Regions from separate parts of the Bacillus sp. PK5-006 genome, predicted to be linked through region 1. Evidence: a T-box and tRNA genes for the amino acid it is inferred to sense, from the RefSeq annotation. Region 1 holds a T-box; the other holds one or more tRNA genes.

Region 1 (15,991 bases):
AGCGGCAGAACTAAAAGATTTTAACATTGAAGATTACATGGAGAAAAAAGAAGCGCGAAAAATGGCACGCTTCACGCAATATGCAGTCGTTGCTGCTCAAAAAGCGCTGGAAGATTCACGTCTTGAAATCACAGATGAAATCGCACCGCGTGTTGGTGTATGGGTTGGGTCTGGTATTGGCGGACTTGAAACATTTGAAGAGCAGTTCGAAGTGTATTCAAATAAAGGGGCAAGACGCGTCAGTCCATTCTTCGTCCCAATGATGATTCCTGATATGGCGACAGGCCAAATTTCTATTGCACTTGGCGCAAAAGGGGTTAACTCTTGTACAGTGACAGCATGTGCAACAGGAACAAACTCAATTGGTGATGCATTTAAAGTTATTCAGCGCGGCGATGCAGATGCGATGATCACAGGCGGAACAGAAGCGCCATTAACAAAAATGTCGTTTGCAGGTTTCTGTGCGAACAAAGCCCTTTCGACAAATCCTGATCCAAAGACAGCAAGCCGTCCATTCGACAAAAACCGTGACGGATTTGTCATGGGTGAGGGTGCAGGGATTATTGTTCTTGAAGAACTTGAGCATGCCTTAAAACGTGGTGCGACCATTTATGCAGAAATCGTTGGTTATGGTTCAACTGGAGATGCCTACCATATAACAGCACCAGCTCCAAATGGAGAAGGCGGCGTCCGTGCAATGAAAGAAGCGATTCGAGATGCAGGTTTGTCTGTGGAAGACATTGATTATATCAATGCCCACGGTACAAGCACACCTTACAATGATAAATTTGAAACAATGGCGATTAAAGAAGTGTTCGGAGAGCATGCGAACAAGCTTGCGATCAGTTCGACAAAATCAATGACAGGTCACTTACTTGGCGCAGCAGGCGGAGTAGAAGCCATTTTCTCTGTTCTTGCGATTAAAGACAGCGTCCTTCCTCCAACGATTAATCTTGAAACACCGGATGAAGAATGTGATCTTGATTATGTAGCAAATGAAGCACGTTCAAAAGAAGTACAAGTGGCTTTAAGTAACTCACTTGGTTTTGGCGGGCATAATGCGACAATTATTTTCAAAAAATACGAAGCATAATACTTGCTGAGAAAGCGGCGGTCGATAAACAGATCGCCGCTTTTTTGCATATGATGAAAATGGAGGTGTTCAGCGGTATGGGTCTGATCAATACACAATATCTCATTCATCAATCATCATCATTTCAGGAGCTTGCAGCGCGCTTTGTTCCTTATTTTAAAGGGGCCGAGGAAAAAGAATGGTCGTCTATCCTCGCTCACCTGCAGCATCACGGGATGGTTCGGTCTTGGAGCTCGTGCAAAAACATGATCGACAAGCTCAAGGAAAAAGGGTACTTCAAGCTTGTCATGAAAGAATATCAAACGCTTCAAAAGCAGTGGGAAGGTCCAGACATTCCTGTGTTTATTTTACCTGTCAATGAGAGCAGCAGAGAAATCAGAGAGCAATTTTATTATCAATCCGGCATGGCATTTGATGACAAGGTCTTTCTTTTTTTGTCTCCAAATACCCCGAAGGAGCGAATCGGTACATTGCTGACTCATGAATATCACCATGTATGCAGGCTGCATTTTCTCTCAAAAGAAGAAAAAGACTTTACATTCCTCGATACAATCATGATGGAGGGGCTCGCTGAATATGCTGTGTATCATAGATATGGAGAAAACTATACAGCGAAATGGACCACCTTCTATAGCGAAGAACAGCTTCAGCGTATGTACAAGAAATGGGTATCCAGTCATCTTGATCAAAGAGTCCAGGACGACGAAAGGCTGATACAGAATCTTCTTTATGGAAAAGGGAACTACCCTAAAATGCTTGGTTACGCTACCGGGTTTTATATCGTGAAAAAATATTTCAATGAGCACCGAATCAGCGAGGAATCTATGATTGCAGAGCCAGCAGAAACCTTTTTAAAGGCAATAGAATCACAAAGTGAATAATTCACATAAAAAGAGACATATTACAAATTTACTAAATACTTCTTGATTTCGTCATAACGATGTAATAATATACAAATAATTCTTTTTATTTTTAAAATACAGAATATTCAGGTTCGATTCTATTGATCTAAGGAGAAAGGGGCGAATGAATGAGCACGCTGCTTGAAGTGCAAAACTTAAAAACCTATTTTTTTCGAAAAAAGGAACCGATACCTGCTGTGGATGGCGTTGATTTCAGCATCAACAGAGGAGAAACTGTCGCATTAGTCGGTGAGTCTGGGTCTGGCAAAAGCATTACGTCCTTATCCATTATGGGTCTGATTCATGGCACGGGCGGGAAAATTATGGACGGTTCCATCAAACTTGATGGAAAGGACCTTGTTACATATAGTGAAAAGGAATTATGCAGCATCCGTGGTAATGATGTATCTATGATCTTTCAGGAACCCATGACCTCACTTAATCCCGTCTTACCCATCGGAGAACAAATAACAGAAATCCTCATCTATCACAAAAAACTTTCAAAAAAAGAAGCGGTCAAAAAAGCGGTTGATCTGCTGAAGCTTGTTGGTTTTTCCCGCCCGGAGCAAATCATGAAAGATTATCCGCATCGTTTATCAGGCGGCATGCGGCAAAGAGTGATGATTGCCATAGCGCTAAGCTGTGATCCGAAGCTTCTCATTGCAGATGAACCGACAACTGCCCTGGATGTGACCATTCAAGCACAGGTACTCACTTTAATGAAAGATTTATGCTCTACCTTTGGTACATCTATTCTTCTTATCACACATGATTTAGGTGTCGTGTCTGAAGTGGCAGATCGAGTGATTGTCATGTACTGCGGACAGGTTGTTGAAAATGGGACTGTCGAAGAGTTGTTTGAACAGCCGCTTCATCCTTACACAGAAGGGCTGCTTGAATCGATTCCTGTCATTGACGGAGACATACAGCCGTTAACAGCCATCAAAGGAAATGTTCCTGCGCCAGATCAGCTTCCAGCCGGATGCCGCTTTGCTCCTAGATGTCCGCAAGTGAAGGAACGCTGCCTGGGAGAACTGCCTAAGCTGAGAACATTTGAAGATGGCAGAAGCGTCAGATGTTTCTTATATGAGGAGGCAGACCACACATGACACTTGCTCAAAATCAAACACAAATAACAGACTTACCAGAGAAAGAAACGATCCTTGAACTGAAACAGATTCGAAAACATTTTCCGATTAAAGCGGGCGTCTTTCAGAAGAAAGTCGGTGCAGTGAAAGCTGTTGACGGCATAGACTTGAAGATTTATAAAGGTGAAACGTTAGGTATTGTCGGGGAGTCAGGATGCGGGAAATCCACCCTAGGCCGGACAATGATTCGCCTATACGAACCAACCGACGGTCAAATCTTTTTTAAAGGGCAAGACATCACGCGCGTGTCAGAATCAAAGCTAAGACAATCTACACGAAAAAACATCCAAATGGTTTTTCAAGATCCCTTTGCATCACTCAACCCTAGAAAAACACTTCGAAGCATCATCAAAGAACCCTACAAAACACATCACTTATATTCCTTAAAAGAAAGAAATGAAAAAGTAGAACAGCTTTTATCAAAGGTAGGTCTTCATCCAAGCTTTGCGAACCGCTATCCCCATGAATTTTCAGGCGGGCAGAGGCAGCGGATCGGCATCGCTCGTGCGCTTGCCATGAATCCCGACATGATCATCGCAGATGAGCCTGTATCAGCACTTGATGTATCTATTCAGGCGCAGGTTATTAATCTGATGGAGGAGCTTCAGGAGGAATTTGACCTTACCTATCTATTTATCTCTCACGATTTAAGTGTGGTCAGACATATTAGCGATAGAGTCGGCGTCATGTATCTCGGCAAAATGATGGAGCTTGCCGATAAGCACAGTCTGTACGATGAACCGCTCCATCCGTATACACAGGCTCTGCTTTCTTCCGTTCCTGTCACCCGTAAAAAAGGGCAGGTGAAAAGAGAACGCATTATGCTGCAAGGCGATTTGCCGAGTCCTGCAAATCCGCCAAAAGGCTGCGTATTTCACACAAGATGCCCGCATGCGAAAGAAATCTGTAAAGAAAAAGTACCAGCATTTCAGGAGTTAAAAACGAACCACTTTGTTGCCTGCCACCTCTACAACGCTTGATCAAGCTTGTATGATCTCATCTTTGAGAGGGGGGATGAAACAGGATTCGGTCATTATTTTAAAAAAAGAATAGGGGGAATTGTCTATGAAAGGTAGAAATAGAAAGTCCATTCTGGTCAGTTTATTGCTGATTTTTACATTAATCCTTGCTGCTTGTTCTGGTGGAAATAAAACGTCTGGAGACAGTGAAAAGAAATCCACAGGTAAACCGGTACAAGGCGGCGATCTTGTCATCGGTTCAATTGCAGAGCCAACATTATTTAACTCGCTGTATTCTACAGATGTGGCAAGCTCTGATATTGAGGAAAGAATCTACAGCTTCTTACTTCAAACAGACGGAAAGCTCAACCCTCAGCTATCGCTGGCAGAGGATATTAAAGAATCGGATGACGGCAAGCAGTTTGATGTTACCATTAAAAAAGGTGTGAAGTTTCATGATGGTGAAGAACTGACTGCTGATGATGTTGTGTTTACATACAGCATACCAATCAATAAGGACTACAACGGGGAGCGCGGATCAGGTTTTGAAGTTTTAGAGTCTGTTAAAAAGACAGGGGACTACTCGATCGAATTCAAGCTCAATAAAAAAGATCCTTATTTTTATAATGTCACACTAGGAAGCTACGGTATTTTACCTAAGCATATTTTAGGTGATGTGCCTATAAAAGATCTCGGTGAAAACGAATTTAACCGAAAAAAACCGATCGGTTCAGGTCCATTTAAATTCGCAGAATGGAAAGAAGGAGACTACGTCAAACTAGAAGCCTTTGACGATTATTGGGATGGACGTCCTTACCTTGATACTGTCACCATTAAAACCATTCCTGATCAGAATGCAGCGATTGCCCAGCTGTCAGCAGGAGATATTGATTTCTTTGCTGTACCAGGATCCGAGCTGCAAACAGCTGAAAAAGTGAGCAACATTAAAATCGAATCTGATCTAGGACTCAATTATTCATACATTGGCTGGAACCAGAAAAATGAACTCTTTAAAAGTAAAAAGGTCCGCCAAGCGCTGACACATGCCATTGATCGTCAAACGATTGTTGACCAAGTGCTAGATGGAGACGGCAAAGTAGCCAATATTCCAGAAAGTCCGCTGTCCTGGAACTATCCAAAGGATGAAAATGTTCCAGTGTTTGAGTTTGATCAAGAAAAAGCGAAAAAGATGCTGAAAGAAGAGGGCTGGGAGGATACAGATGGAGACGGCTATCTTGATAAGGATGGCAAGAAATTCTCCTTTGTCATAAAGACCAACCAAGGAAATAAAGTTCGCGAGGATATCGCGGTCGTTGTCCAGCAGCAGCTCAAAGAAATCGGTGTGGAAGCGAAGCCGCAAATTGTGGAATTCAGTGCGCTCATTGAGCAGACGACACCGCCTAAGTGGGATTATGATGCGCTGCTGCTCGGCTGGAGCCTTGCGACATTCCCTGATCAATTCAGCATATTCCACTCAAGCCAGTCAGAAAAAGGCTTAAATAACATCTGGTATAAAAATAAAGAGGTCGATAAGCTGTTAGTTGATGCTAAAAACTTAAGCGATCGAAAAGATTATTCAAAGGCATATGAAAAAATTTATAAACTGATCGCAGAGGATCAGCCGTATACGTTCCTTTACTATGCTAACTCACATCGTGCTATGCCATCTAATCTCCAAGGCTACTCTTACCACCCGAAAGATGAATATTACAAAATCGAAAAATGGTGGCTTGAACAGTAGGCTGATAGTGAAGAAGGGGGGGATTCTCCCCTTTCACCGTGAGAACAATCCCTTGCATTCGGTGTCAGTTCTCTGCGTGGGTGCTAAAAAGATCACTTCGTTCGCTCCGCATCAGCACGAGAATTCAAGGGTTTTCAGATCACGCTGAAAAGCAGACAAAGGGCTAAAATACCATCATTTTGGCCTTTTTTTCACAGAATGGCGATCCGATGAAAAAGGAGTTGTGCATATGGTTACATATATCATTAGAAGGACATTACTCTCCATTCCCATTTTATTAGGGATTACCATCTTGTCCTTTGCCATTATGAAAGCAGCACCAGGCGATCCGATGTCACTCATGATGGACCCTACCATTAGTGCGGCAGACCGGGAAGCCTTTATTGATAAGTACGGCTTGAACGATCCTGAATATGTCCAATATATGAAATGGCTTGGCAATATGCTTCAAGGTGACTTTGGCACATCCATTGTCAAAAAGGGAACACCCGTGGCTGATTTGATTTTTGCCCGGCTGCCAAATACCCTCATCCTCATGATCTTTTCTACATTAGTTGCCCTGCTGATCGCCATTCCATTTGGTGTCCTTTCAGCAAAACGTCCATATACAAAGCTTGACTATGGCATTACGGTTACATCTTTTATCGGACTGGCTATTCCAAACTTTTGGTTTGGTCTCATCCTCATTATGGTTTTATCCGTGAACCTGGGTTGGTTTCCAACTGGCGGAGTTTCTACCTTGCATGCCGATTTTAATGTGTTAGACCGGCTCCATCATATCATTTTACCTGCCTTTGTTTTAGCAACTGCTGATATGGCAGGGCTGACCCGGTACACAAGGTCGAGTATGCTTGATGTGATGAGGCAGGATTACATCCGCACAGCAAGAGCGAAAGGCTTTAGAGAAAACAAAGTCATTTTTAAGCATGGTTTAAGAAACGGTCTTATGCCGGTTATAACGATTTTCGGATTAATGATACCATCTTTTATTGGCGGCGCAGTCGTGGTGGAACAAATCTTCACCTGGCCTGGACTTGGAAAGCTGTTCATTGATTCTGCTTTTTCGAGAGATTATCCGGTCATTATGGCAATGACCGTTATTTCCGCAGTGCTTGTGGTGGTTGGAAATTTAATAGCGGATATTTTATATGCGATCGTTGATCCGCGTATTGAATATTAGAAGGGAGCTGAAGCACAATTGGCACAGCCTAATATGGGAACACCTCCTGTTGATATCAAATTAAAGGAGGGCCTTCCGCCAAAGCCTGAGACGATGCTGCGTTTGTTTTGCGAGAAATTTTTCAAAAATAAATTGGCGGTTGCCGGCTCCGTGATCTTATTGATCATTATTTTTTCTGCCATTTTCGCTCCAGTGATCGCTCCATATGCACCAGAGCATCAAGATTTATTGAAGCGGCTCCAGCCGCCGAGTGCTGAGCATTTTATGGGCACTGACAAGTTTGGCCGCGATATTTTCTCAAGGGTGCTATATGGCGCGCGGGTCTCTTTGTTGGTTGGTTTCGTTTCAGTGGTCGGAGCAATCACCATTGGCACTGTCGTTGGCGCGGTCGCGGGGTATTTCAAAGGGTTTATTGACTCCTTGTTAATGAGATTTGTGGATGTCGTGTTGTCGATTCCAGACATTTTTCTATTGATCACGCTTGTCACCATTTTCAAACCGGGCATTGATAAATTGATTTTAATCTTTGCTTTGACAGGCTGGACAACAACGGCCAGGCTTATCCGCAGTGAATTCTTATCACTTCGAACAAGAGAATTCGTCCTCGCGGCGAGAACCATTGGAACGAAAAATCATGTCATCATCTTTTCGCATATTTTACCGAACTGTATCGGTCCTATTATTGTATCAGCTACATTAAAAGTAGGCTCCGTCATTTTAGCTGAATCAACGCTCAGCTACCTTGGCTTTGGTATTCAGCCGCCAACGGCAAGCTGGGGCAACATGCTCCAAGATGCACAAAATTTCTCGATTATGGTGCAAGCATGGTGGTATCCGCTTTTCCCAGGTTTGCTGATTTTACTAACGGTCTTATGCTTTAATTTCTTAGGAGATGGGCTGAGAGATGCGCTTGATCCTAAAAAGCTGAAATAAAGTTTAAAGGGGCTCTGCGGTTCCTGAACGAAAGAAAGACATGGAGCCATCATTTACTCAGCTTGAAGTTTTGATAAAGTTGGAATAATTTCTCTATCCCTTGCCCATACTGTGGACAACAGTTTTTATAAAGTGAGGGATTGGTTATGTTATTTCTTCATGACGTATGGGTGAATTGGTTTGAAGGGGAAGAAAATGGCTACAATGTGTGTCATTTTCATGAGTGGCGTAAGGAGGACAGCGTTGAATTGTTAGATCAAGTGCCTTTACTTAAGGTGCAGAGCCCTTTGTTTGATTACATAGAGAATGATCTTTCAGAGCTGCCGAAGACGCTGCTAGAGTCTGTATTTGAGAAATCATATATTCGAAAAAATCATGAACGCCGTAAATTAGAGTATTGCTTTGTGGTCACAGACGGCATTCGAATCATTGCTGTAGATACGATCGGGTATTCCATTCCAGTGAGAAAAAGCCGCTTGATCCCAAGGCAGGAGCAATTGGTGTATGAAATGGTGAAAGATGTGAAAGCAGAGGAATATGAATTTTCTAAGGACAGTCTTGAATCGACGAAGGAGTACCACATTCTATCACTGCCGCCGCAGCATATCAGCGGATTAACGAGAAAAGAAAGACAGCTGAAACAGTTGATGTTTATGGCGCTCGATCAATTAAAGGGGCTCCAAAACAGGGCGGAGATTGCGTATTGGTATACGGAATGGAACCCGCGCATGTACAACCAAATCAAACGAATGTCATTCGAAGAGATTTGGAACATGCTTTACAATGAAACGATTGATGGGTGGTCAGAGAATCATTTAGCCTTCTGTGAAAAAATGATTAAAGGACAGCCATTTTTCGAAAAACTTTGGGAAATGGAAAACGAATCAAAAGTAAATTAGAAAAAGCTTGCAGCGAGTCGTGCTGCAAGCTTTTTTTATTTGCGTTTTCTGCCAAGACCCATCGCATTCTCCATTTTTTTCAGCATTTTGTTTGCTGCGCGGTTTGCTTTTTCAGCACCTTCGTCTAGAATACGGTCAAGCTCGTCTGATTCAATGAGTTCATAGTATCGATCTTGAATTGGTTTTAAAGCATCAACGACAACGTTCGCAAGATCTCCTTTAAACTCACCATATCCTTTTCCTTCGTATTTTTGCTCCAGCTCTGCAATGGATATGTTGCCTAATACAGAATAAATCGTCAGCAAGTTGGCAATTCCAGGCTTGTTCTCTTTGTCATACTTGACGATGCCTTCTGAATCCGTCACAGCACTTTTAATTTTCTTTTCAAGCTGCTTTGGTTCATCTAATAAGGTAATGAAAGATTTTTGGTTCGGATCAGATTTGCTCATTTTTTTCGTTGGATCTGTTAAAGACATAATCCGCGCGCCTTCTTTTGGAATTTTCACTTCAGGCACAGTGAAAATGTCATTGTACTTTCGGTTAAAGCGTTCAGCGAGCGTTCTAGTCAATTCAAGATGCTGCTTTTGGTCTTCTCCAACAGGGACTAAATCAGTACCATATAATAAGATATCGCCAGCCATTAATGGGGGATACGTTAATAGGCCTGAAACAACTGCTTCTTTACCAGCTGATTTGTCCTTAAATTGGGTCATTCTTTCTAATTCCCCAATATAAGCAACACATTGAAGCATCCATCCTGCCTGGGCGTGAGCAGGTACCTCTGATTGGATAAACAATGTCGCTTTCTCTGGATCAAGACCAACAGCTAAATAAAGAGCTGCTAAGCTTCTAATATTTTGACGGAGAGCTAATCGGTCCTGACTCACTGTAATCGCATGTTGATCGACGACACAAAAATAGCCATTATAGTCATGCTGCAAATCGACAAATTGCTTCATTGCTCCAATATAGTTCCCTAATGTGACAGAACCGCTCGGCTGAATGCCTGAAAAAATTGTCTTCTTTGTCATACTAAAACCTCTTTTCTTCAATATAAAAAGGCCCACCCATCACTTTTCAACAGAAAAGGGACGAATGAACCGTGGTACCACCCTTGTTATTTCACATAGAAATCACTCAAGACGTTGATAACGGAGACTGCTCCGTCTAAGCCTACTCACTTTTTTAGAAGTGTTCGGTTAGCTGCTCCAAAGCCCATTCCATACATGCCATTATCTGCTCACACCGGCCGCAGACTCTCTGTAAATGGTGAATATATGTACTCTTCTTTTTCATCGCAACAATATGTCTATCTATTATAAAGGATGACCATGAAAAAGTCACGAAGCCTTTATGTGACCTTCTCATCATGCCTATTGACACTTAAAATTTTAGATAAAATACTAAATATCTGTCAGAATCTTTTAAAAAAGGATGATTAATTATATGTATAAAACATTATTCCTGCTGAATTTGTTAAATTATTTTAATCAATTTACGCTTTAATTTGTTGAAGTGATTGAGACTTTAGTTTATAAAAATCCCTCTTTATCCCCATTTACGTTTTTAAAAAATATATGAAATTGATATTGCAATAAATTATTCTATTCATTATAATGAATTTGTTCACACGTTTGTGCTAGGCTCTTTACATAGTGAAAATTCAGAAAAAACAAAAGAAATAGAAAGTAAGCTATTTAGGGACTTTTTTACGCTATTTCTTAAATCTGAATCTCATCTTCTATCGAGACCTTTGAACTAAAAACATATTATAAGGGGGAATACAGTTGAAAAAGCGTTGGTCTGTTGTTACTTTAATGCTTATTTTCACACTTGTATTAAGCGCTTGTGGTTTCAGCGGAAACAAATCAGGCGACAGCACGAGCAGTTCTGGAGAGGCTAAAACAACATTAAATGTGAATATCTCCACTGAGCCTTTTTCTCTACATCCGGGATTGGCAAATGATTCAACTTCAGGTAGTGTCATCCGTCAGACTTTTGAGGGATTAACAAGAATTAACGCTGAAGGAAAGCCAGAAAATGCAATGGCTTCTGATATCAAAACAAGTGCTGATGGTAAAACTTATACATTCACACTTCGTGATGCAAAATGGTCTAATGGTGACCCTGTAAAAGCAGAAGATTTTGAATATGCTTGGAAATGGGCATTAGATCCTAAAAATGAATCTCAATATGCTTACCAGCTTTACTATATTAAAGGTGCTGAAGCAGCAAACAAAGGGAAAGCGAAAGTTGCTGATGTTGGCATTAAAGCTAAAGACGACAAAACGCTTGTAGTTGAGCTAGAGAACCCAACACCGTTCTTTACTGAACTAACTGCATTCTATACTTATATGCCAGTCAACAAAAAAGTGGCTGAAAAGAATAAAAACTGGTACACAAATGCTGGTGAAAACTACGTATCTAACGGACCATTCGTTCTTTCTAAATGGAAACATGGCGGTTCGATCACGCTTGAAAAGAACAATGAATACTGGGATAAAGATACTGTGAAATTGAAAAAAATCAACATGTCTATGATCAAAGATACAAACACTGAACTTAGCATGTTCAAAAAAGGCGAGCTTGACTGGGCTGGTTCTCCGACTGGAAGCCTTCCAACTGAGTCTTTAAAAACATTGAAAAAAGAGGGCGGTCTGAAAATCCAGACGATCGCTGGTATCTATAACTACAAATTCAACACAGAAGTAAAACCTTTGAACAATGCAAACATCCGTAAGGCCCTTGCATACTCAATCAACCGTCAAGCGATCGTTGACAAAATTACGCAAGGTGAACAAGTTCCAGCAATGGCAATCGTTCCACCAACAATGGAAGGTTTCACAGATAACAAAACTGGCTACTTCAAAGATCATGATGTAGATACAGCTAAAAAGCTTCTTGAAAAAGGTGCGAAAGAATTAGGTTATAAGTCTGTTTCTGATCTTCCAACATTGAAACTTTCTTACAACACAGATGAAGGCCACCAAAAGATTGCACAAGCAATTCAAGAAATGTGGAAAAAAGATTTAGGTGTGAAAGTTGAACTTGATAACTCTGAGTGGAACGTATACATCGACAAAATCCACAGCGGAGACTACCAAATCGGACGTATGGGCTGGTTAGGTGACTTCAACGATCCAGTGAACTTCCTTGAGCTTTACAAAGATAAAGACGGTGGAAACAACGACACTGGATGGGAAAGCAAAGAGTACAAACAATTGTTGAATGATTCTGCAAAAGAAACAGATAAAACGAAGCGTGAAGAAATGCTGAAAAAAGCAGAAGAAATCATCATCAACGATATGCCTGTAGCACCAATTTACTTCTACACTCAGCTTTGGGTACAAGATCCAAAACTTAAAGGTGTAGTTGTATCTGGACTAGGTGATGTTCAATACAAATGGGCACATTTCGAAAAGTAAGAGTCATAGTGTAAGAGATCTACGGCAAGGATCTTAAGGTATATGGAGGATGTCTCTCCATATACCTTTCTTGCTGATTAGAGAAATTGTTGTAAAATCATGGAGGTGCAATTCCGTTGCTTAAATATATCGGTAAGCGATTAATATATATTTTAATCACACTGTTTGTTATTGTAACTGCAACTTTCTTTCTCATGCAGGCAGCACCTGGTGGTCCATTCTCTGGTGAGAAGAAACTTCCTGCTGAAATTGAAGCAAACCTAAACGAGCACTACGGATTGGACAAGCCCTTATTTGTTCAATATGTAAGCTACCTAGGTTCAGTTGCAACATTAGATTTTGGTCCCTCATTTAAATATAAAGGACAAACTGTAAATGACTTAATCAGTTCTGGATTCCCCGTTTCCTTTACCCTCGGAATTGAGGCAATTCTCCTCGCATTAGCATTTGGTGTATTGTTTGGGGTCCTTGCAGCGCTCTATCATAACAAGTGGCAAGACTATACGATTGCCATTTTAACGATCTTTGGAATTTCAGTTCCAAGTTTCATTTTAGCGGCGCTACTACAATATGTATTTGCATCTGAGGCAAGTATTATAGCGATCTTCCCAGTTGCAGGATGGGAGTCTTGGGCAAGCACCGTACTACCTTCTATTGCACTTTCCTTCATGCCAATGGCATTTATCGCTAGACTTGCACGGTCAAGTATGCTTGAAGTACTAAATAGTGACTACATTAGAACGGCTAGAGCGAAAGGATTAACAAAATCTGCTGTGACGATCAAACACGCCATCCGAAACGCATTGTTACCTGTTATCACATACATGGGACCAATGGCTGCTTCAGTTTTAACAGGTAGTTTTGTCGTTGAGAAGATTTTTGGTATCCCTGGATTAGGCTCTCACTTTGTCACAAGCATTACAAACCGTGATTACACCGTCATCATGGGTGTTACAGTCTTCTACAGTATTATTCTATTAATCAGTATTCTAGTCGTTGACGTCCTCTACGGTATTATCGATCCTAGAATTAAACTGACGAAGGCGAAGAAAGGGGTCTAACACATGGAAGAGATGAGAAAAGATTTATTTGTGCCTGCGACAGCTGACGCAGCAGAATCTGAAAAAATTTCTAAACCTAGTCTATCTTTATGGAAGGATGCCATGCTTCGCTTCCGTGCCAATAAACTTGCAATGGTTGGACTTACAATCATTTTTATTATTGTGATGCTGGCCATCTTTGTTCCGATGTTTTCTAAATATGATTACTCCACGACCGATTTGCTGAATGCTGACCAGCCGCCTTCAAAAGAGCACTGGTTTGGTACAGATGATTTAGGACGTGACATGTTTGTCCGTACATGGGTCGGGGCAAGAATTTCGATCTTCATCGGTCTTGCTGCAGCGGTCCTTGACGTGATCATCGGTATTATTTGGGGAAGTATTGCTGCGTTCAAAGGCGGCCGTACAGATGAAGTAATGATGCGTATCGCAGACGTTTTATGGGCAATTCCAACACTATTAATGGTTATCTTAATGATGGTTGTTCTGCCAAAAGGATTATTAACGATTATCCTCGCCATGACAGTCGTAGGCTGGATTAACATGGCACGTATTGTTCGGGGACAGGTTTTACAATTAAAGAGTCAAGAATACGTTCTTGCAGCACAAACATTAGGTGCGAAAACATCTAGACTTTTATTTAAACACTTAATTCCAAACTCAATGGGACCAATTCTTGTGACGATGACATTAACGATTCCTTCTGCTATCTTCACAGAGGCATTCCTAAGCTACCTAGGGCTTGGTGTACCGGCTCCGTTAGCGAGCTGGGGAACAATGGCGTCTGACGGAATTCCAGCCATGACGTACTACCCTTGGAGATTATGGTTCCCAGCCGCATTTATCTGTATTACAATGTTTGGTTTTAACGTGGTTGGAGACGGACTAAGAGACGCTTTAGATCCGAAGTTGCGTAAATAAGGAGTGATTAGGATGGAACGTGAACGTATTCTAGAGGTGAAAGACCTTGCAATCTCATTTAAAACATATGGTGGAGAGGTTCAAGCCATTCGTGGTGTGAACTTCCACTTAAATAAAGGCGAGACACTTGCTATTGTAGGTGAATCTGGCTCTGGTAAAAGTGTGACATCACAAGCGATCATGAGATTAATTCCGATGCCGCCGGGTTATTTCAAGCGTGGACAGATCCTGTTTGATGGCCAAGATATTGTCAAGAAAACTGAGAAACAAATGCAAACCATTCGAGGAAAAGATATCTCAATGATCTTCCAAGATCCGATGACATCTTTGAATCCAACGATGAAAGTCGGGAAACAAATTACAGAAGTGCTGTTCAAGCATGAACAAATTTCAAAAGAAGCGGCTGAAAAAAGAGCCATTGAACTATTGGAGCTCGTTGGAATTCCAATGCCTGAAAAAAGAATTAAACAATATCCGCACGAATTTAGTGGCGGGATGAGACAAAGGGTTGTCATCGCCATGGCGCTTGCAGCAGATCCAAAGCTGCTGATTGCCGATGAGCCGACGACTGCACTTGATGTAACAATTCAAGCACAAATTTTAGAATTAATGAAAGAAATTCAGCAAAAGGTTGACACTTCGATTATCTTTATTACGCATGATCTAGGTGTTGTTGCCAACGTCGCTGATCGTGTAGCTGTTATGTATGCAGGACAGATTGTGGAGACAGGGACTGTCGATGAAATTTTCTACAATCCTAAGCATCCGTATACATGGGGACTTTTAGCATCCATGCCGAGTCTTGACACAGATGGCGGAGATGAAGGAAAGCTGACTGCCATTCCAGGAACACCACCAGATCTGACAAACCCGCCGAAAGGAGATGCATTTGCACTCCGCAGCGATTATGCAATGAAAATTGACTTTGAACAAGAACCGCCAATGTTCAAAGTATCAGATACGCATTATGTGAAATCATGGCTACTTCATCCGAATGCACCTAAAGTTGAACCGCCTGCTTCTGTAAAGGCGAGAATGCGTGAACTAGAAGGTAGCTACGAAAAACCTGTATTAGTAAAAGAGGGTGAATAGCATGGCAGAAAAACTGTTAGAAATCAAAAATTTGAAACAGCATTTCCATACAGCAAGAGGAACTGTGAAAGCAGTTGATGGGGTTTCATTTGATATTTACAAAGGTGAAACGCTTGGTCTTGTAGGTGAGTCTGGTTGTGGTAAATCCACTACGGGCCGTTCGATCATTAGACTTTATGATGCGACAGATGGTGAAGTTCTTTATAAGGGAGAAAATGTACACGGGAAGAAATCAAGACAAAAAATGCTTGAGTTCAACCGTCAAATGCAGATGATCTTCCAAGATCCATATGCTTCACTCAACCCTAGAATGACAGTGCTTGACATTATTGCAGAGGGCATCGACATTCATGGCCTTGCAAAAACAAAACAGGCGCGTAAAGAGCGTGTGTACCAATTACTTGAAACTGTTGGCTTGAACAAAGAGCATGCGAACAGATACCCGCATGAATTCTCAGGCGGTCAAAGGCAGCGTATCGGAATTGCACGTGCATTAGCAGTAGAGCCGGATTTCATCATCGCCGATGAACCAATCTCTGCATTAGACGTGTCGATCCAAGCGCAGGTCGTCAATTTATTGAAAGAGCTTCAAGAGGAAAAAGGTTTAACGTACTTATTCATTGCCCATGACTTGTCC
Region 2 (15,991 bases), 240 kb from region 1:
GATGACGAAGGATTAAGAGAAAAACAGGCACAATTACATAAAGAATCAATCGTTACACTTCAGGTTCGAAAAGGCGAAGGTGAATTCATGCTTGTATCTTTGATCAATACAGACACAAAGGATCAAGCGCTTCAAGAAATTTTAGAAGAAGCCCAAAAGCCTGTGTATTATCATGATGACATACTTGGAACCTTTGAGTTAGTAAAAGGACTAGACTTATTTGAAAAAACGATCCAATGGAGCAATGAAGAGTGCCTTCTCTACTTCAACCTCGAAGAAGATGAAAAAATAAATGACTCTCTTCGAACAGCAAACCGACTCATGCAAGAGCAAGCCAAATGGGATTCTTCTATTAAATCATTTGCCGCGAATCAGCTGATAGATCTAGCAAAGGATTGGCAGGAACAAGACGAATCAGCTGAAAAGCAAGAAGAACTCACACTGAATCAATTTATGAGCCGCATTTCACTTGAAAGCCTGCATGTTTACCCTGAGGGAGAGTTTGAAGTCTACTATCATGACGGTGATTTATTTTGGGGTCATGTCATTATTGTCACAGGAAATATAAAGGGCACATTTCATGATGCACACATTGCAGGCTAAAGGCTGGAGGAATAACCCATGGAAATCAAAGCTTTTCAAGAATTAAATCTAATCGGGAAAACGCCAGCCATCGCCAAAATTGGCGGCTTCCGTCCTGATCCAGCTGTACACAGCTGGTTTGCAGGTCATTTTTTCATCGATCCTCATCAAGGCTGGCCGACAGATCAAGATGGAGCCATGATTCCGATTTTACAAATTTATTTACCAGAAGTGCCAGGAGGAATGAACGGCTTCAATGAATGTAAGCTGATTCAAATTTTTCTTAATCAGAAAACACTTCCGATTGATATCACCAAAAACGGAGAAGGCTGGAAGCTCATTGAATATGCATCAATCGAAGATTTAGAAGTAGCTGAAACTCCTGAAGAAGTGAGAGGGCTCAAAGCCTTTCAAATCCAATGGAACGAAAATGAGCAAAGGGACTTCCCTTGCTGGGAAGAAGCATGGTCATACGTCGATTTATCAGAAGTCAACGAAAGTGAAGAAGCGACAAACCACTTCTTTAATCAATACACAAATTATTCGTTCACAAAAATCGGTGGATATGGGGCGTATATTCAATCCCCGCCCCATCAACAACAAGGCGAATTCATGCTGCAAATCGCCTCAGAAGAAAAACCTCGTTTCATGATTGGTGATAACGGCACGATGTATTTCTATTATGACAAAGAATCAAAAGAATGGTTTATGCACTGGGATTGTTTTTAACGTTTATTGAATGAAACCTTGCCTTCTCCTAAGCGTAATGAATAACAATGAAAGGAGGAAGCAAAATGGGATTCATTTTAGACATCTGTTCACTTGCTGTGTATATCCCTTTTCTACAAGTGGATGAAGAGGATATCTCGAGGAACGCAGCACATCTCAAAAAATATTACTGGTTTCAAACACTATTACATGATCAAACTTGCAGAGAGCTCATCATTTATGATCCCGATGTTCGACGTGTCATAGGCAAGTTTAAAACGGAGAAACTCCATAAGAAGCGCTACAACTTAAGATGCGAACGTAAATTACTGCAAGCATTACAACGCGCAATGTAAGCTGACAACAAGAGCCGCACTTTCCTGTGGCTCTTTTTTATCAATTGAATCGTTCCTTTTGAAGAAAACATTTGACGCCTGGACAACTCTCCCCGTATATTATGTATAAATCCATCTTTTTCAAAGAAAAGGAGGCCTCACATGCGCTTGTTTAAGAACTGGAGAAAAAAGCAGCCTGCACAGCAAATCACTTCAGAAAAGCAAGAAGACAGCATCCCAATCGACTTCTCCACACTTCCCTTTGGCACAGACACCGTCGATGATTTTTTGTTCAATCTAGACCTGACCTCCAAGCTCATAGATCCCTATAAAGAAACAGATACGAACAAGCTTACCTAGATCTTCGTAAATCCTCATCCAATACTGGATGATTTTTTTATACTCAATGAAAGGTGTATCCAATGAAAACATATTATATCGTCAGACACTGCCAAGCAGATGGACAATCTAAAGATGCAGCTTTAAAACCACAAGGCATCACTCAATCTCATGAACTGGCACAGTTTTTTTCCAGCATTCATCTCAATCAAATTATCTCAAGTCCTTATAAACGAGCGATCCAAACTACTGAGCCACTTGCTCATGCAAAACAGCTCGAGATAAAAATCGATCAGCGCCTCTCTGAACGTGTATTAAGCAGCAAACCAATAGACGATTGGTATGAGAAACTAAAGCTCAGTTTTACAGACTTACATATGACCTGTGAAGGCGGAGAATCGAGCCAAGAAGCCATGAATCGTATTGTAGAAGCACTCCACGAACAAATAAAATTAGAAACAGATCATACCCTATTCGTCACACATGGCAATATCATGAGCCTGCTTCTTAAACATGCCGATCCAACGCTTGGATTCGAGGAGTGGAAGAAACTAAGCAATCCAGATGTCTATACCCTGAGATATTTCAAACCAAATCATGTAGAAATAGAACGAATATGGCATAAATAAACGGCAGAATGAACTCTGCCGTTTTCTCATCTATTGCTGATAATAAAAGGACTCTACCCACTCATACGGTTTCTTACGCTCCGCACACCATTTCATAAAGCCCCTTGTCTCCGTCTGCTGAAACGTCATCCAGTCCGTTAAAAGCTGGTCATAATAGACAGCTTGTTTTTGAACATTCGTACGAGTTCTTTGATCTTGAATCAGCATCATAACACGTTCAATCCCTTGAATTCTCTCTTGATCCTTCTCATAGGTGCTTAAATAAAGATCTTCATGTATATGATGAAACGAATACCACAATGCCGATAAATAGACTTCACAAATTTGAACAATCACACGCTGCTCACTTCTGCCTCCAAGCTCTAGCGCTTTCAATAAATAGGGCAGCCCTTCTCCCTGATGTACAAACAAACCTTGCCAGCGATACGGTCTCACATCCAATGGATCAACATTCTCCCACGTTTGAAAAACAGGCTGGATTACCCCATTTACCAGCGGATACACAAGCAGATGATGACCATCCTCAAACCGTTCAATCCACTCAAACAGCCAAGCAGCAAATTCCCGCTGTACTTCAAAATCGTTCTCTTTCATCTCTTCAATAAAGGCCTGAAGAACGTTTAGCGCATCTTTACGCAGACCCTGTTCTTTTCTCACACAGTACTGTCTAAAAAGAGGATAATCATTTACTCCCTCGTCTTGAATGATAGCCTGTAATATCGTCTTCGTTTGCATGATCACAACGCCGCCTTTTTACATCCATTCTTTTCTATGTTCATGAATAAATTGAATGTCTTTTTGATAATGTTCAAGATGTCCTTCTTGAATCATGTTTTGAAAAGCGATATCCCCCTCACTCGCTTTTCGTTTCATATACTGACATAATCCTTCTAAACGCAGCAGCACCATATCCAAATAATCTTCTGCTATTTCCTCACCATAAGCTTCAAAAAACAGTTTCACTCTATGCTTTATCTGGTATGCATGGTCTAATGAATGATAGTTCACGATGTCTCCTATTTTGGTGCGAAAAAACCTACTGATAGGTACACATGTATACAAAGTATATGCGATATCCCAAAGTCTTGGACCAGGAGCAGCTACATCAAAATCAATGATACCCACTGGTTTTTCATTATTGAAAATGATGTTGTACATTGCAAAATCATTATGGCACACAACCTCTATTTCGACAGGCGTATTGTCCATTCGTTCCCAATCGTCTGAAATGGGAAAATCACGAACAGCATCATGATACAGTCTAAGCATTCTCGCTATTTCTTTTAAGGCATGGTGAGAGCACATGTATTCTTTTAAAGGATCATGACCGGCTACGCCTTCAATGAAGGACAATATCTCTCTACCTTGTTCATCAATCCCTAAATACCTTGGAGCATAGGAGAAATTCTTTTTTTCTAAATGCTGTAGCAGCTTTCGTATATTGATATTGTCTGGCTTTACTTCTCGGCGAACCGTATCTCCCGAACGATATACGTTCGAGACATTTCCACCTGTCAATAACTCTTCATGATCATTTTGTTTTTTCATAAATTCTCCCCTTAAACTGGGTCACCATGTTGATGTCAGCTAAAGATGTGTATGTACCCACAAATATTCATTTAGTTACTCAAAGGTAGTACAACTGTTTTAAGTGAATGTGCTGCTCCATTTTGTTTCCTTACATGGTTAAATGTATCTTATCAAATGTTGCAAATCATCTAAAGATTATTCTGCTAAAAGAAGTACATACTCATTATGTTCTATAGGTTTCTATTTTTATCTAAACAACTCATTTAAACCACAAAAAAACGTTTTACCACGAGGGTGAAACGTTAGGTTCATGGTAAAACCAATCATGAAACTTTTAATAGATACCGGTGGCCGGGGTCGAACCTGCACTCCGTGATAAATTATTCCAAAAAGGCAAGGTATACCTTCTTAAAGTAAAGCACACGTTAATGAATTAAGAATTAAAGCTCTTCCTGATATATTTCTGATTTTATCGGCTTTAAATTCAAAGGTATTTTAAACTCATGAATACTTTCAATATGATGAAAAAAATGCTCGATATCGTCATAATCCATTGACCATTCTTCTACCACCTTTAACTTTTTTAACTCGCTTGTTGGTTTAAATAAAAATTCACAGTGTAGTTGTTCCATGTGAGAATAATCATCTTTTTCATAAACTGTAAACTGACGTACAAAGTCAAAATGAAATAGTTCCTCTCCTGTAAAATCATAGACACCACACTGAAATAAAATTTCTTTATCTTCTTCGCCCTCAACTGTCTCCTTTGAAAAAGCCTTAAATGTTTCCCAAACCTTTTTTATATCATCGGTATCTTCACCAATGCTATCTTTAAAATAACGTTCAGCATTTTTAACCGTAATCATGACAACACCTCTTATGTACAATTTATATCCAATCCTTCTTCAATTATCCTGCCTCTTTAGTTTAATCATAAGGTAACCATCAATAAAGTAAAAGTAATCTCCTTAATATGTTCCTCTGTCATATCGTAAGGCTTTAATTCAGCAATACTTATTCCTTTTGCTGTTAGGGAATTAAGAAACGCCTTAAAAATTTATTACTCACAGTCCTAAACAAATAATTCAATAGCTTCCCGAAATGATTCAACATAAGACTTAGTTTCCTTTTCTAAAATTGCCAATTCACCTTGGTCTAAAATATTTTTACGTCTTGCCATTTAGCTAGGTCCCCTTTCAGCAGTGAACACGATTTGAAGTAATTTTGCGTGTGAAAAATCAGCTAAAAAACAAATAAAAAACGCCCTCCTACAATTTGTAGAAAGACGTTTTAAACGTTGATATTCCTTAATTCTTCTGTGATTGACGATAATAAAGAATATCTAAAACTAGATACCGGTGGCCGGGGTCGAACCGGCACTCCGTGAGGAACACGATTTTGAGTCGTGCGCGTCTGCCAATTCCGCCACACCGGCATGATCATTAAAGAGCGCATCTTATATTAAAAAACAATGGTGCCGAGGGCCGGACTTGAACCGGCACGGTAGTCACCTACCGCAGGATTTTAAGTCCTGTGTGTCTGCCAATTCCACCACCCCGGCAGTCTTTTCAAAAAAGGCGACACCCGGATTTGAACCGGGGATAAAGGTTTTGCAGACCTCTGCCTTACCACTTGGCTATGCCGCCATTATTGGAGCGGAAGACGGGATTCGAACCCGCGACCCCCACCTTGGCAAGGTGGTGTTCTACCACTGAACTACTTCCGCATATCAACTGGGCTAGCTGGATTCGAACCAACGCATGACGGAGTCAAAGTCCGTTGCCTTACCGCTTGGCTATAGCCCAATAATAAAATGGGGCGATTGATGGGAATCGAACCCACGAGTGCCAGAGCCACAATCTGGTGCGTTAACCACTTCGCCACAACCGCCATAGATGTAATGAATTATAAAATATAATTGGCAGGGGCAGTAGGAATCGAACCCACACCGGAGGTTTTGGAGACCTCTGTTCTACCGTTAAACTATGCCCCTATGAAAACAAAAAATGGTGGAGGGGGGCGGATTCGAACCGCCGAACCCGGAGGGAGCGGATTTACAGTCCGCCGCGTTTAGCCACTTCGCTACCCCTCCACTTTTGAAAAACAGTGCCGGCAAGAGGACTTGAACCCCCAACCTACTGATTACAAGTCAGTTGCTCTACCAGTTGAGCTACACCGGCAAATAGTGGTGGCTCGGGACGGAATCGAACCGCCGACACACGGATTTTCAGTCCGTTGCTCTACCAACTGAGCTACCGAGCCAAGTATTCTTTTGAAAAATGGCGGTCCGGACGGGACTCGAACCCGCGACCTCCTGCGTGACAGGCAGGCATTCTAACCAACTGAACTACCGGACCATTTTGGTTGCGGGGGCAGGATTTGAACCTGCGACCTTCGGGTTATGAGCCCGACGAGCTACCGAACTGCTCCACCCCGCGACGATATAAAAGATATGGTGGAGGATGACGGGCTCGAACCGCCGACCCTCTGCTTGTAAGGCAGATGCTCTCCCAGCTGAGCTAATCCTCCGAATAAAAAATGCTGGTGTGTATTCTATAAAAATGGTGACCCGTACGGGATTCGAACCCGTGTTACCGCCGTGAAAGGGCGGTGTCTTAACCGCTTGACCAACGGGCCCTTTATTATGTAAATTGTGGCGGAGAGCAAGGGATTCGAACCCTTGAGACGGGGTTACCGCCTACACGATTTCCAATCGTGCTCCTTCGGCCACTCGGACAGCTCTCCAAATTGGCTCCGCAGGTAGGATTCGAACCTACGACCGATCGGTTAACAGCCGATAGCTCTACCACTGAGCTACTGCGGAATGAAGAAAGCCTGGCGATGTCCTACTCTCACAGGGGGAAACCCCCAACTACCATCGGCGCTGAAGAGCTTAACTTCCGTGTTCGGTATGGGAACGGGTGTGACCTCTTCGCCATCATCACCAGACAATTTAGTGACAAAAGATATTATACTATGTATTGAAAATAAATCAAGAGATATTTTAAAAATGTTCTCTCAAAACTAGATAACAATGTCCATGCTTCACATTAGAATATAGGTTAAGTCCTCGATCTATTAGTATCTGTCAGCTCCACGTGTCACCACGCTTCCACCTCAGACCTATCAACCTGATCATCTTTCAGGGATCTTACTTCCTTGCGGAATGGGAAATCTCATCTTGAGGGGGGCTTCATGCTTAGATGCTTTCAGCACTTATCCCGTCCGCACATAGCTACCCAGCGATGCCCTTGGCAGAACAACTGGTACACCAGCGGTGCGTCCATCCCGGTCCTCTCGTACTAAGGACAGCTCCTCTCAAATTTCCTGCGCCCGCGACGGATAGGGACCGAACTGTCTCACGACGTTCTGAACCCAGCTCGCGTACCGCTTTAATGGGCGAACAGCCCAACCCTTGGGACCGACTACAGCCCCAGGATGCGATGAGCCGACATCGAGGTGCCAAACCTCCCCGTCGATGTGGACTCTTGGGGGAGATAAGCCTGTTATCCCCGGGGTAGCTTTTATCCGTTGAGCGATGGCCCTTCCATGCGGAACCACCGGATCACTAAGCCCGACTTTCGTCCCTGCTCGACTTGTAGGTCTCGCAGTCAAGCTCCCTTGTGCCTTTACACTCTGCGAATGATTTCCAACCATTCTGAGGGAACCTTTGGGCGCCTCCGTTACATTTTAGGAGGCGACCGCCCCAGTCAAACTGCCCACCTGACACTGTCTCCCTGCCCGATAAGGGCAGCGGGTTAGAAGGTCAATACAGCCAGGGTAGTATCCCACCGATGCCTCCACCGAAGCTAGCGCTCCGGTTTCCAAGGCTCCTACCTATCCTGTACAAGCTGTACCAACATTCAATATCAGGCTGCAGTAAAGCTCCACGGGGTCTTTCCGTCCTGTCGCGGGTAACCTGCATCTTCACAGGTACTATAATTTCACCGAGTCTCTCGTTGAGACAGTGCCCAGATCGTTGCGCCTTTCGTGCGGGTCGGAACTTACCCGACAAGGAATTTCGCTACCTTAGGACCGTTATAGTTACGGCCGCCGTTTACTGGGGCTTCAATTCGCACCTTCGCTTACGCTAAGCGCTCCTCTTAACCTTCCAGCACCGGGCAGGCGTCAGCCCCTATACTTCGCCTTACGGCTTCGCAGAGACCTGTGTTTTTGCTAAACAGTCGCCTGGGCCTATTCACTGCGGCTTCTCGGGGCTTTAACACCCTAAGAAGCACCCCTTCTCCCGAAGTTACGGGGTCATTTTGCCGAGTTCCTTAACGAGAGTTCTCTCGATCACCTTAGGATTCTCTCCTCGCCTACCTGTGTCGGTTTGCGGTACGGGCACCTCTCACCTCGCTAGAGGCTTTTCTTGGCAGTGTGGAATCAGGAACTTCGCTACTAAATTTCGCTCGCCATCACAGCTCAGCCTTTACGGGAAACGGATTTGCCTATTTCCCAGCCTAACTGCTTGGACGCGGATATCCAATACCGCGCTTACCCTATCCTCCTGCGTCCCCCCATTGCTCAAATGGTGAGGAGGTGGTACAGGAATATCAACCTGTTGTCCATCGCCTACGCCTTTCGGCCTCGGCTTAGGTCCCGACTAACCCTGAGCGGACGAGCCTTCCTCAGGAAACCTTAGGCATTCGGTGGACGGGATTCTCACCCGTCTTTCGCTACTCATACCGGCATTCTCACTTCTAAGCGCTCCACCAGTCCTTCCGGTCTGGCTTCACAGCCCTTAGAACGCTCTCCTACCACTGTTCGTAAGAACAGTCCGCAGCTTCGGTGATACGTTTAGCCCCGGTACATTTTCGGCGCAGAGTCACTCGACCAGTGAGCTATTACGCACTCTTTAAATGGTGGCTGCTTCTAAGCCAACATCCTGGTTGTCTAAGCAACTCCACATCCTTTTCCACTTAACGTATACTTTGGGACCTTAGCTGGCGGTCTGGGCTGTTTCCCTTTCGACTACGGATCTTATCACTCGCAGTCTGACTCCCAAGGATAAGTCATCGGCATTCGGAGTTTGACTGAATTCGGTAACCCGGTAGGGGCCCCTAGTCCAATCAGTGCTCTACCTCCGAGACTCTTACCTTGAGGCTAGCCCTAAAGCTATTTCGGAGAGAACCAGCTATCTCCAGGTTCGATTGGCATTTCACCCCTACCCACACCTCATCCCCGCACTTTTCAACGTGCGTGGGTTCGGGCCTCCATTCAGTGTTACCTGAACTTCACCCTGGACATGGGTAGATCACCTGGTTTCGGGTCTACGACCACGTACTCATGCGCCCTATTCAGACTCGCTTTCGCTGCGGCTCCGCATCTTCTGCTTAACCTTGCACGGGATCGTAACTCGCCGGTTCATTCTACAAAAGGCACGCCATCACCCGTTAACGGGCTCTGACTACTTGTAGGCACACGGTTTCAGGATCTATTTCACTCCCCTTCCGGGGTGCTTTTCACCTTTCCCTCACGGTACTGGTTCACTATCGGTCACTAGGGAGTATTTAGCCTTGGGAGATGGTCCTCCCGGATTCCGACGGAATTTCACGTGTTCCGCCGTACTCAGGATCCACTCTGGAGAGAACGACATTTCAGTTACAGGGCTGTTACCTTCTTTGGCGGGCCTTTCCAGACCTCTTCGCTTATATCATTCCTTTGTAACTCCGTATAGAGTGTCCTACAACCCCAAGAGGCAAGCCTCTTGGTTTGGGCTGTTCCCGTTTCGCTCGCCGCTACTCAGGGAATCGCATTTGCTTTCTCTTCCTCCGGGTACTTAGATGTTTCAGTTCCCCGGGTATGCCTTCTCATACTCTATGTATTCAAGTATGGATACTACTCCATTACGAGCAGTGGGTTTCCCCATTCGGAAATCTCCGGATCAAAGCTTGCTTACAGCTCCCCGAAGCATATCGGTGTTCGTCCCGTCCTTCATCGGCTCCTAGTGCCAAGGCATCCACCGTGCGCCCTTTCTAACTTAACCATTTCTTACTTTAGAAAGAATCACTATGTGTGATGAACTTTGCATTGCATTCAATGTGAATGTATTACTTATTGTTATCTAGTTTTCAAAGAACAATCCTGTCTCGCTAGAGACATGTTTTGAAGGAATGATCCTTCAAAACTAAACAAGACGAAAACGCACGCTGCTCCATATATCCTTAGAAAGGAGGTGATCCAGCCGCACCTTCCGATACGGCTACCTTGTTACGACTTCACCCCAATCATCTGCCCCACCTTCGGCGGCTGGCTCCATAAAGGTTACCTCACCGACTTCGGGTGTTGCAAACTCTCGTGGTGTGACGGGCGGTGTGTACAAGGCCCGGGAACGTATTCACCGCGGCATGCTGATCCGCGATTACTAGCGATTCCAGCTTCACGCAGTCGAGTTGCAGACTGCGATCCGAACTGAGAACAGATTTATGGGATTGGCTAAACCTTGCAGTCTTGCAGCCCTTTGTTCTGTCCATTGTAGCACGTGTGTAGCCCAGGTCATAAGGGGCATGATGATTTGACGTCATCCCCACCTTCCTCCGGTTTGTCACCGGCAGTCACCTTAGAGTGCCCAACTGAATGCTGGCAACTAAGATCAAGGGTTGCGCTCGTTGCGGGACTTAACCCAACATCTCACGACACGAGCTGACGACAACCATGCACCACCTGTCACTCTGTCCCCGAAGGGAAAGCCCTATCTCTAGGGTTGTCAGAGGATGTCAAGACCTGGTAAGGTTCTTCGCGTTGCTTCGAATTAAACCACATGCTCCACCGCTTGTGCGGGCCCCCGTCAATTCCTTTGAGTTTCAGTCTTGCGACCGTACTCCCCAGGCGGAGTGCTTAATGCGTTAGCTGCAGCACTAAGGGGCGGAAACCCCCTAACACTTAGCACTCATCGTTTACGGCGTGGACTACCAGGGTATCTAATCCTGTTCGCTCCCCACGCTTTCGCTCCTCAGCGTCAGTTACAGACCAGAGAGTCGCCTTCGCCACTGGTGTTCCTCCACATCTCTACGCATTTCACCGCTACACGTGGAATTCCACTCTCCTCTTCTGCACTCAAGTTTCCCAGTTTCCAATGACCCTCCCCGGTTGAGCCGGGGGCTTTCACATCAGACTTAAGAAACCGCCTGCGAGCCCTTTACGCCCAATAATTCCGGACAACGCTTGCCACCTACGTATTACCGCGGCTGCTGGCACGTAGTTAGCCGTGGCTTTCTGGTTAGGTACCGTCAAGGTGCGAGCAGTTACTCTCGCACTTGTTCTTCCCTAACAACAGAGCTTTACGATCCGAAAACCTTCATCACTCACGCGGCGTTGCTCCGTCAGACTTTCGTCCATTGCGGAAGATTCCCTACTGCTGCCTCCCGTAGGAGTCTGGGCCGTGTCTCAGTCCCAGTGTGGCCGATCACCCTCTCAGGTCGGCTACGCATCGTCGCCTTGGTGAGCCATTACCCCACCAACTAGCTAATGCGCCGCGGGTCCATCTGTAAGTGACAGCCGAAACCGTCTTTCATCCTTGAACCATGCGGTTCAAGGAACTATCCGGTATTAGCTCCGGTTTCCCGGAGTTATCCCAGTCTTACAGGCAGGTTACCCACGTGTTACTCACCCGTCCGCCGCTAACATCCGGGAGCAAGCTCCCTTTTGTCCGCTCGACTTGCATGTATTAGGCACGCCGCCAGCGTTCGTCCTGAGCCAGGATCAAACTCTCCGAGGTATGCAGGATGCATATCACACATGCGTTGCTACACGATGTAGCGAACTTAGCATGTGATCACTTCCTGCCTCGCCAGTTTGACTGACTACCTATGAAGTATCATAGGATTTTTTTATAAAAACTCGAATTAACAGGTACGTTTTGTCTTGTTTAGTTTTCAAAGATCATCTTCGTTATCGCTCAGAGGCGACTTTCTTAATATAACATTTGAGCACCGTGTGCGTCAAGCGTTTTTTAGAATTTCTTTTTGTCAGCTTTTCTTTCAAAGCAACTCAGTTGCTCGTTAGCGACGTTTAATAATATACCATCATAATATTCATGCGTCAATATCTTTTTTCACAAAATATCCTCGATGATAGATTTTTTGTCCCTTTGTCTCAATCGGCTCCACTTGAACAATTCCTTTTTCCACAAAGAAATCAATCATAACGCTAAGGTCAGGCGTGAAATACTTTAGATCAGGGTGTGCAAGAAGCTCACCAAAAAGCCATATATCCTTCTGTTCCATGACATGACGCAAATGAGCGGCACCAATTTCTGCTTTTGAATGGATCAAAAAATCATTTGCTAAAAATAAAAGTTCCAAACGTTTATGCAGGCTTTCATGGCTTTCAATCAGTTCTGAATAAAGTTTGTATACTTCCGGCTCCATATGACGCACTTGGTTCCAAACGGTCACTTCTGGGTGGAAGCCTTTATCAATTACTTCAATACGTGCTAAGTGATGCAGGGCATGCACAATGGAATTATATGCATCAAGGAATTGATTTGACTCAAAAAATGCTTTTCCTTCTATATATCTGCGAATGAGCTTGCCATATTCTAAACCGATTTTGAGTTTGCGGTTTGAAAACGGGAATGTACTTAGTTCATCAATTAAGTTGAAGATATATTCATTTCGATCAAACAGGACTTTGCCATTCAAAATCCAATCGATGATTCGGCGGTTAGTACCGAGGGTAATCCATTCCTTCAGTTGATCATCTGTGACAACGTTTAAAGAAGCTGTTTGGTGATCGGATTCATAGTGCTTGATAAATAACGGCTCTTCCGCTTCTTTTACGATGACTAAAAGTGCTGCATCAAAGTTATCCGTCTCAGAAGATACTTTATGTCTTCTTTCTACTATAATCACAGCTAATGTGTCTGGATGGCTTGCTCTCTCTTGATAAATAGGACGGAGAAGATTTTCCATAGTGATTCCTCCAATACTCGGGTGTAAAGTTCTTCTCTAATGCTATGTATTTCTCCTCATAGAATCAAAATTCCTTCAATACATGAAAAAAGATCATTGAATCATTATAAGCAATTTATTCACAAAACTCTATAACTAATTCAAACGGAAAGGTAAAATGTGCTATATTGGAGATAAGGGGGACTAGGGATGGCGAAATACTCCAGTAAGATTAATAAAATCAGAACATTTGCACTTAGTTTGGTTTTTGTTGGCTTTCTGATCATGTATATCGGTGTGTTCTTCAAGGAATCGATCTGGCTGTCGACTTTCTTTATGCTGCTTGGCGTCTTATCGATTGGATTAAGTACAGCCGTTTACTTTTGGATTGGTATGCTTTCTACGAAGGCAGTACGTGTCGTTTGTCCAGGCTGTGAGAAGGAAACAAAAGTGCTTGGGCGGGTGGACATGTGCATGCATTGCAGAGAGCCGCTTACACTTGATCCAGCATTAGAAGGTAAAGAGTTTGATGAATCCTACAATCGAAAAAAGTCATAAAAATAAGCTGACCATTTAACCGGTCAGCTTTTTTCATTAATGATTTTCTTTTTTCGCACATTCTTGACAAGTTCCATAGATCTCCAAGCGATGATGACTGACTTTAAAGCCTGTCACATGGGATGCAAGCTGTTCAACTTCATCAAGGCCAGGATAGTGAAAGTCCACGATTTTTCCGCAGTTTTCACAAATCGCATGGTAGTGGTCAGATGTCGCAAAATCAAATCGGCTTGAGGAATCACCATACGTTAATTCCTTTACTAATCCAGATTCCCGGAAGACTCGTAAATTGTTGTAAACCGTTGCGACACTCATGTTTGGAAATTTTCCTTCAAGTGCTTTATATATATCGTCCGCGGTTGGGTGAGTCATAGAATTTACGAGAAACTCCAAGATGGCATGGCGCTGCGGAGTAATTCGAACACCGGTTTCTTTTAGAGCATCTAAAGCGTCTTTTAGTTCGTGAGCAGCCATTTCATCATGCACCTCTCTTCAAAAATATTCTTATATTATAATCTTTATAAATAGTGTACCCCCAGAGCCGAAACTTTGTCAATTACAATCCTCTTTTTTACCTATTCTTCTTTACAAAAAAGACCGGCATGACTGCCGATCTCATCCTGTGAGGATATTAAGCGTGAGCTTTCAATTCCTCAAGCGCTTCCTCTACGTGGTCTTTCACCTTTACTTTTCGCCATTCTTTCACAAGCGTGCCTTCTTTATTAATTAGAAACGTTGAACGCTCGATTCCCATATATTCTTTGCCAAAGTTCTTTTTCAGCTTCCATACGCCAAAGGCTTCAGACAATTTCTGTTCATCGTCTACAAGAAGCATAAACGGCAAATCATGTTTTTCTTTAAACTTTTGGTGCTTGTCTTGACTGTCTGGGCTTACACCGATAATGACAGCATCTAATTCTGCAAAGCTTTGATGGCGGTCGCGGAAATCACATGCTTCTGTTGTACAGCCTGGTGTCATATCTTTTGGATAGAAATAAAGGACAATATGTTTTCCTTTAAAATCAGAAAGCTTTACTTTCTCCCCGTTGTCACCGGTTAATTCAATGTCAGGTACTTGCTGCCCTACTTCGATTGTCATGACACAATCCCTCCAACCTATTTTTTAATTAGCCTATCCAATTTTGAAAGGATATTCAACTAAGGACGCTTGCATCGGCATGTTAAAATAATGATAGACGACGTGATACGTTGAGATAGGAGGCTATTTATGAAATTCACAGAATCAGAAAAATTACATCAAGAGGCGCTGGAGCACATTGTTGGAGGTGTCAACAGCCCGTCTCGTTCATATAAAGCAGTAGGCGGAGGTTCACCCGTTGCGATGGAAAGAGGAGAAGGCGCTTATTTTTGGGATGTTGACGGAAACCGCTATATCGATTACCTGGCAGCATACGGTCCAATTATTACAGGACACGCCCACCCTCATATTACAAAAGCCATCACAAAAGCGGCTGAAACAGGTGTCCTTTACGGAACACCAACGAAACATGAAGTCACTTTTGCTAAAATGCTGAAGGAAGCCATGCCTGCTTTGGACAAAGTTCGTTTTGTCAATTCAGGTACAGAAGCGGTGATGACAACGATTCGAGTGGCACGCGCATATACAGGCAGAACAAAAATCATTAAGTTTGCCGGATGCTATCACGGCCACTCTGATCTTGTGCTTGTGGCAGCCGGCTCTGGTCCTTCCACTTTAGGAACACCTGATTCTGCGGGCGTACCAAAAAGTATCGCTAATGAAGTCATTACCGTTCCATTTAATGATATTGACAGCTATAAAGAAGCATTAGATCGCTGGGGTGATGAAGTAGCAGCTGTCCTTGTCGAGCCAATTGTCGGGAACTTCGGCATCGTAGAGCCTAAGGACGGTTTCTTGCAGCAGGTCAATGACCTCACACATGAAAAAGGCGCACTTGTGATTTATGATGAAGTCATTACCGCTTTCCGCTTTATGTATGGCGGTGCACAGGACTTGCTTCAAGTAAAACCTGACCTCACTGCATTAGGAAAAATTATTGGCGGCGGACTTCCTATCGGAGCTTACGGCGGTAAAAAAGAAATTATGGAACAAGTTGCCCCGCTTGGACCAGCCTATCAAGCTGGCACAATGGCAGGAAATCCTGCATCCATTCTTTCAGGTATTGCCTGCTTGGAAGTGTTAAAAGAAGACGGTGTTTACGAGCGTCTTGATCAGCTTGGCGCTATGTTAGAAGAAGGCATTTTAGCCCATGCCAAAAAGCATCAAGTAGATATTACAGTGAATCGCTTAAAAGGAGCGCTCACAATTTATTTCACAACAGAAACGATTGTGAACTACGAGCAGGCTGAAAATACTGATGGCGAAATGTTTGCCCGTTTCTTCAAATTAATGCTCGCCCAAGGCATTAACCTCGCT

The links. The T-box of region 1 lies ahead of trpS (tryptophan--tRNA ligase). A T-box ahead of a tRNA ligase gene usually reads a tRNA of that ligase, here a tRNA-Trp.
Region 2: it encodes a tRNA-Trp, which carries the amino acid that the T-box ahead of trpS (tryptophan--tRNA ligase) is inferred to sense. The anticodon was not compared.

The regions. Positions count from the first base shown of each region.
Region 1 covers NZ_CP096414.1:2,556,675-2,572,665, reverse strand. The annotation lists gene fabF (beta-ketoacyl-ACP synthase II) at 1-1,093, shown strand, start outside; gene M1D84_RS13385 (DUF2268 domain-containing protein) at 1,171-1,974, shown strand; gene M1D84_RS13380 (ABC transporter ATP-binding protein) at 2,124-3,104, shown strand; gene M1D84_RS13375 (ABC transporter ATP-binding protein) at 3,101-4,123, shown strand; gene M1D84_RS13370 (peptide-binding protein) at 4,209-5,843, shown strand; gene M1D84_RS13365 (ABC transporter permease) at 6,073-7,023, shown strand; gene opp4C (oligopeptide ABC transporter permease) at 7,057-7,956, shown strand; gene M1D84_RS13355 (YjbA family protein) at 8,103-8,855, shown strand; gene trpS (tryptophan--tRNA ligase) at 8,891-9,886, opposite strand; T-box leader at 9,940-10,160, opposite strand; gene M1D84_RS13345 (peptide ABC transporter substrate-binding protein) at 10,643-12,280, shown strand; gene M1D84_RS13340 (ABC transporter permease) at 12,397-13,341, shown strand; gene M1D84_RS13335 (ABC transporter permease) at 13,345-14,262, shown strand; gene M1D84_RS13330 (ABC transporter ATP-binding protein) at 14,275-15,354, shown strand; gene M1D84_RS13325 (ABC transporter ATP-binding protein) at 15,356-15,991, shown strand, end outside.
Region 2 covers NZ_CP096414.1:2,799,004-2,814,994, forward strand. The annotation lists gene M1D84_RS14500 (DUF2262 domain-containing protein) at 1-603, shown strand, start outside; gene M1D84_RS14505 (DUF1963 domain-containing protein) at 622-1,311, shown strand; gene M1D84_RS14510 (hypothetical protein) at 1,377-1,646, shown strand; gene M1D84_RS14515 (hypothetical protein) at 1,788-1,985, shown strand; gene M1D84_RS14520 (histidine phosphatase family protein) at 2,048-2,593, shown strand; gene M1D84_RS14525 (hypothetical protein) at 2,624-3,328, opposite strand; gene M1D84_RS14530 (phosphotransferase) at 3,347-4,141, opposite strand; gene M1D84_RS14535 (hypothetical protein) at 4,564-4,989, opposite strand; tRNA gene M1D84_RS14540 (tRNA-Leu) at 5,477-5,558, opposite strand; tRNA gene M1D84_RS14545 (tRNA-Leu) at 5,596-5,684, opposite strand; tRNA gene M1D84_RS14550 (tRNA-Cys) at 5,699-5,769, opposite strand; tRNA gene M1D84_RS14555 (tRNA-Gly) at 5,775-5,849, opposite strand; tRNA gene M1D84_RS14560 (tRNA-Gln) at 5,857-5,928, opposite strand; tRNA gene M1D84_RS14565 (tRNA-His) at 5,938-6,013, opposite strand; tRNA gene M1D84_RS14570 (tRNA-Trp) at 6,043-6,116, opposite strand; tRNA gene M1D84_RS14575 (tRNA-Tyr) at 6,131-6,215, opposite strand; tRNA gene M1D84_RS14580 (tRNA-Thr) at 6,231-6,303, opposite strand; tRNA gene M1D84_RS14585 (tRNA-Phe) at 6,310-6,385, opposite strand; tRNA gene M1D84_RS14590 (tRNA-Asp) at 6,404-6,480, opposite strand; tRNA gene M1D84_RS14595 (tRNA-Met) at 6,485-6,561, opposite strand; tRNA gene M1D84_RS14600 (tRNA-Val) at 6,577-6,652, opposite strand; tRNA gene M1D84_RS14605 (tRNA-Glu) at 6,686-6,760, opposite strand; tRNA gene M1D84_RS14610 (tRNA-Ser) at 6,778-6,868, opposite strand; tRNA gene M1D84_RS14615 (tRNA-Asn) at 6,873-6,947, opposite strand; rRNA gene rrf (5S ribosomal RNA) at 6,957-7,072, opposite strand; rRNA gene M1D84_RS14625 (23S ribosomal RNA) at 7,182-10,112, opposite strand; rRNA gene M1D84_RS14630 (16S ribosomal RNA) at 10,295-11,843, opposite strand; gene M1D84_RS14635 (nucleotidyltransferase-like protein) at 12,160-13,038, opposite strand; gene M1D84_RS14640 (YgzB family protein) at 13,228-13,575, shown strand; gene perR (peroxide-responsive transcriptional repressor PerR) at 13,612-14,049, opposite strand; gene bcp (thioredoxin-dependent thiol peroxidase) at 14,207-14,674, opposite strand; gene M1D84_RS14655 (glutamate-1-semialdehyde 2,1-aminomutase) at 14,804-15,991, shown strand, end outside.